Regions from separate parts of the Nocardioides sp. YJ-D4 genome, predicted to be linked through region 2. Evidence: riboswitches for the same ligand, from Rfam matches in the RefSeq annotation. Region 2 holds a riboswitch; the other holds the start of a gene.
The links. Region 2 has a riboswitch for glycine ahead of gcvP (aminomethyl-transferring glycine dehydrogenase). Riboswitches for the same ligand answer to the same signal wherever they lie in the genome.
Positions count from the first base shown of each region.

Region 1: another riboswitch for glycine. It lies ahead of gcvT (glycine cleavage system aminomethyltransferase GcvT); the one in region 2 lies ahead of gcvP (aminomethyl-transferring glycine dehydrogenase).

Region 1 is NZ_CM132932.1:5,118,184-5,120,377, reverse strand. Features, by position in the region: gene gcvT (glycine cleavage system aminomethyltransferase GcvT) at 1-933, opposite strand, end outside; glycine riboswitch at 990-1,088, opposite strand; glycine riboswitch at 1,090-1,185, opposite strand; gene ACW14X_RS24445 (CobW family GTP-binding protein) at 1,263-2,194, shown strand, end outside.
Region 2 is NZ_CM132932.1:239,430-241,623, forward strand. Features, by position in the region: gene gcvP (aminomethyl-transferring glycine dehydrogenase) at 1-1,092, opposite strand, end outside; glycine riboswitch at 1,152-1,242, opposite strand; gene ACW14X_RS01240 (MerR family transcriptional regulator) at 1,324-1,941, opposite strand; gene ACW14X_RS01245 (MFS transporter) at 2,087-2,194, opposite strand, start outside.

The sequences.
Region 1 (2,194 bases), 1.2 Mb from region 2:
GTCGCCGGTGGCCGGGTCCACGACGGCGTAGCCCGCCCGCGGAGAGCGGCGACCGGCAGCCACCAGGCCGACGAGCACGCTGCGCGGGCCCTCGTCGCGGCGTACGGCCAGGGCGGCGTCGCCGACGAAGCCGTCGGGCTTGTCGAAGACGACGACCCGGCCGAGACCGGCCTCGAAGGGGGTCGTCTCGCGGTTCAGCTCGTGCCCGTAGAGCGGCATGCCGGCCTCGAGCCGGAGAGTGTCGCGGCAGGCGAGCCCGGCGGGCTGCAGGCCGTGCGGCGTACCTGCCTCGGTGAGCGCCTCCCAGACGGCAGCGGCCGACGAGGGCGCGCAGTAGATCTCGAAGCCGTCCTCACCGGTGTAGCCGGTGCGGGCGAGCAGGGCCTCGACCCCGGCGACCGTGCCGGCGTCGATGGCGTAGTACTTCAGGGAGGAGACGTCCAGGTCGGTCACAGCGGCCAGGATCGCCGCCGAGGCGGGGCCCTGGACCGCGATCAGCGCCCACTCCGCGGAGGCGTCGTGGACCGCGGCACCGAACCCCTGGGAACGCTCGACCAGCGCCGGAGCGACGACACCGACGTTGCTCGCGTTGGCGACGACCAGGTAGCGCTCCTGCTCGAGCCGGTAGACGACCAGGTCGTCAATGATGCCGCCGTCCTCGGCGCAGATCATCGAGTAGCGGGCGCGGCCGATGCCGATCGCCGAGGGCCTGCCGACCAGGGCGTGGTCGAGGGCGCGTCCGGCCTCGGGGCCGGTCACCTCGATCTCGCCCATGTGGGACAGGTCGAAGAGGCCCGCGGTGGTGCGTACGGCATGGTGCTCGGCGGTCTCCGAGCCGTAGCGGACCGGCATGCTCCAGCCGGCGAAGTCGGTGAACGAGGCGCCGAGCGCCTGGTGGATCGCGTGCAGAGGGGTAGGGACGGGTGAGGTCATGTGTGCGGGAGGCTCCCTGGTGGTGGGTGCCGACAGCGGCACCCGTGGACGGGTGACCTCCCCGCTCTGTCATCGCTACCTGAGAGCTTCACCGCCCGAAGGGCGATTTGCACCGTGGGTGCAGGATCCAGCGGATCCTGTCTTTCCAGAGGTCGCCTCACCACAGCGGTCATGGGGCCTGAGAGATTCTGGGGAGGTTTGCTCCTTCGGCGCCTCACCCCGGATGGGCAAGGACTCTCCCGCTGCGGTTCAAGTGGCGGATGTGAAGTTGTGCGGCAAACCTAGGTGTGGCCATCTCAGCCGTCAAGATGACGACCTACGATGGCCCGATGCCACTGACCAGCACCAGCAGCCGGGTTCCCGTGGTCATCCTCACCGGCCATCTCGGATCGGGTAAGACGACGCTGCTCAACCATCTGCTGCGCCAGCCCGGCGCTCGGGTGGGCGTGGTCGTCAACGACTTCGGCGACATCAACATCGACGCCGGGCTGGTCACCGGCCAGATCGACGAGCCGGCCTCGATCGCCGGCGGCTGCCTGTGCTGCCTGCCCGACGCCGGCGGCCTCGACGACGCCCTCGAGAAGCTGACCCACCCGCGGCTCGCGCTCGACGTCGTCATCGTCGAGGCCAGCGGGATCGCCGAGCCCGGCACGCTGGCCAAGCTGGTCCGGTTCAGCGGTGTCGAGCGGGTACGCCGCGGTGGGCTCATCGAGGTCGTCGACGCCTCGGCGTACTTCGACACCCTCGACGACGGCCGGGGCCCGGCGCCGGTCCGGTTCGCGGCCGCCTCGCTGGTCGTGATCAACAAGACCGACCTGGTTCCGGCTGCCGAGCGGGACGAGGTCCTGGCGCGCATCGAGCGACGCGTGCGCGAGCACAACCCCGAGGTCCACATCGCGTACGCCGTGGGTGGCCGCATCGACCCGCGACTCGTCTACGACGCCGCCGTGCCCGAGGACCCGCCCGACGAGCTGCCGATCGCCGCGCTGCTGCGCGAGGCGGCCGCTTCCCACGAGGCACATCAGCATGCCCGGGCGGTCACCGTGACGACGCCGGGCACCATCGAGCCGGGTCGACTGGTCGACCTGCTCGAGGAGCCACCGGCGACGGCGTACCGGGTCAAGGGGACCGTCGCCGTCGCGACCGGCCAGGGGCCGCGCAGCTACCACGTGAACCTGGTCGGACGCAGCGCCCACGTCGCCGCAGCCAGGCGGACACAGGACGCGACGAGCGAGCTCGTGGCGATCGGCCTCGAGCTCGA
Region 2 (2,194 bases):
CAGCCCGTCGGGGCCGTGGTAGACGGCGTACATCGAAGCGCCGACGGCCAGCAGCACCTGCGCGGTGCAGATGTTGGAGGTCGCCTTCTCGCGGCGGATGTGCTGCTCGCGGGTCTGCAGAGCGAGACGGTACGCGGGCCGCCCCTCGGCATCGACGGAGACGCCGACGAGACGACCCGGCAGGTGCCGCTCGATCCCCTCGTGGACGGCCATGTAGCCGGCGTGCGGGCCGCCGTAGAAGAGCGGGATGCCGAAGCGCTGGGTGGAGCCGACGACGACGTCGGCGCCGAGGGTGCCGGGCGCCTCCAGGACGGTGAGCGCGAGCAGGTCGGCGGCGACGACGGCGAGCGCACCCCGCTCGTGGGCGGCGTCGATGATCGGCTTGAGGTCGGGGACGCGACCGGAGGCGCCGGGGTACTGCACCAGCACGCCGATCACGTCGCCCTCGGGCAGACCCTCCGAGAGGTCAGCCACGACGACCTCGAGGCCCATCGCCTCGGCACGCACCTTCACGACCTCGATCGACTGCGGCAGGGCGTCGGCGTCGATGACGAACGGACCGGAGCCCTTGCGGTTGGCCCGGTGGACCAGCGCCAGCGCCTCGGCGGCCGCGGTGCCCTCGTCCAGGAGCGAGGAGTTGGCCACCGGGAGGCCGGTCAGGTCGCCGACCATGGTCTGGAAGTTGATGAGCGCCTCGAGGCGGCCCTGGGAGATCTCGGGCTGGTAGGGCGTGTAGGCGGTGTACCAGCTGGGGTCCTCGAGCACGTTGCGACGGATCACCGGCGGCGTCACGGTGGCGTGGTAGCCGAGCCCGATCATCGCCTCGCCGGGCTTGTTGGAGGCTGCGATCTCCCGCGCCAGCGACGCGACCTGCGCCTCGCTCAGCGCGGCCGGCAGGTCCAGCGACTCGACCGAGCGGATCCCGGCCGGGACGGCGGCGTCCATCATCGCTGCTACCGAGTCGTACCCGAGCCGCGCGAGCATGGTCGCCTCGTCGGCGGCCGAGAGTCCGACGTGGCGCGCCACGAACGGGGAGGCGGCGTCGAGCTCGGACAGAGTGGGCGTGTCGGACACAGTGGCTCCTGAGGGCATCTAAGACAACTCGTACGCCCTCCCCCTCTGTCACCGCACCTGCGCCGCTTCAGAGTTGCCTGGTCCGCACAGTCGTGGATGCCTGAGAGTTTCCGGGGAGGAATTGCCCCTTCGGCGCCCCTTCGAGAGGAGCTCTCCCGTGCGGGATGGTCAGCAGCTCCAGCATAAACGACTAGACCCCGAGGCCCCGCCTCTGCGGGGACCTCGGGGTCTAGTGTTACGTGACGTTTACTAGCCTGCGTTGCGCGCCGCGCGGCGGGCGGAGAGCTCATCGGACATCGAGGCGACCTGCTCGCCGTCGTCGGTCGTACGCTCGCTGGGGAGCTCGGAGAGCGTGCCCTCGATCTCGCGCCAGACGCCACCGATGGCGATGCCGAAGACGCCCTGCCCGCCCTGGAGCAGATCGATGACCTCGTCGTTGCTGGTGCACTCGTAGACCGAGGCGCCGTCGCTCATCAGGGTGACGCGGGTCAGGTCGTCGGTGCCCCGCTCACGCAGGTGCTGCACGGCAGCGCGGATCTGCTGCAGCGAGATGCCGGCGTCGAGGAGCCGCTTGATGACCTTGAGGATCAGGATGTCGCGGAAGGAGTAGAGCCGCTGGGTGCCGGAGCCGGTGGCCCCACGCACGCTCGGCTCGACGAGACCGGTGCGCGCCCAGTAGTCGAGCTGGCGGTAGCTGATCCCCGCAGCGTTGCAGGCCGTCGGCCCGCGGTAACCGGTGTCGCTCGGCAGGGGCGAGACATCGTCGGTGAAGAGAAGGCCCTGCTCGTCAGCCTGCTCCGCCGCGCGTTGCGCGTCGTCGGCGCCGTGCCCGGGCTTCTGCTCGTGGTCGAACACGATGTCCTCCATCGTCTACTCCGTTGTGCGTAACTCCACTCGGGGAATGAACGGCTGCGGCGGGGGGACCACATCGTTGGAGTTACAACAGAGACAACTACAAGGTAAGCGCCGCAAGGGCCCTGGTCAAAGAACCCCCTCCGGCGTGTCGTCGCGGCTAACCCTCAAGTAGAGCCTGAGGCTTTCGACGCCTGGCGGTCGCCACGAGGGCGGTCAGCACCAGGACGCCGGCCCCGACAAGGAGAGATACCTGCATCCCCGGGAG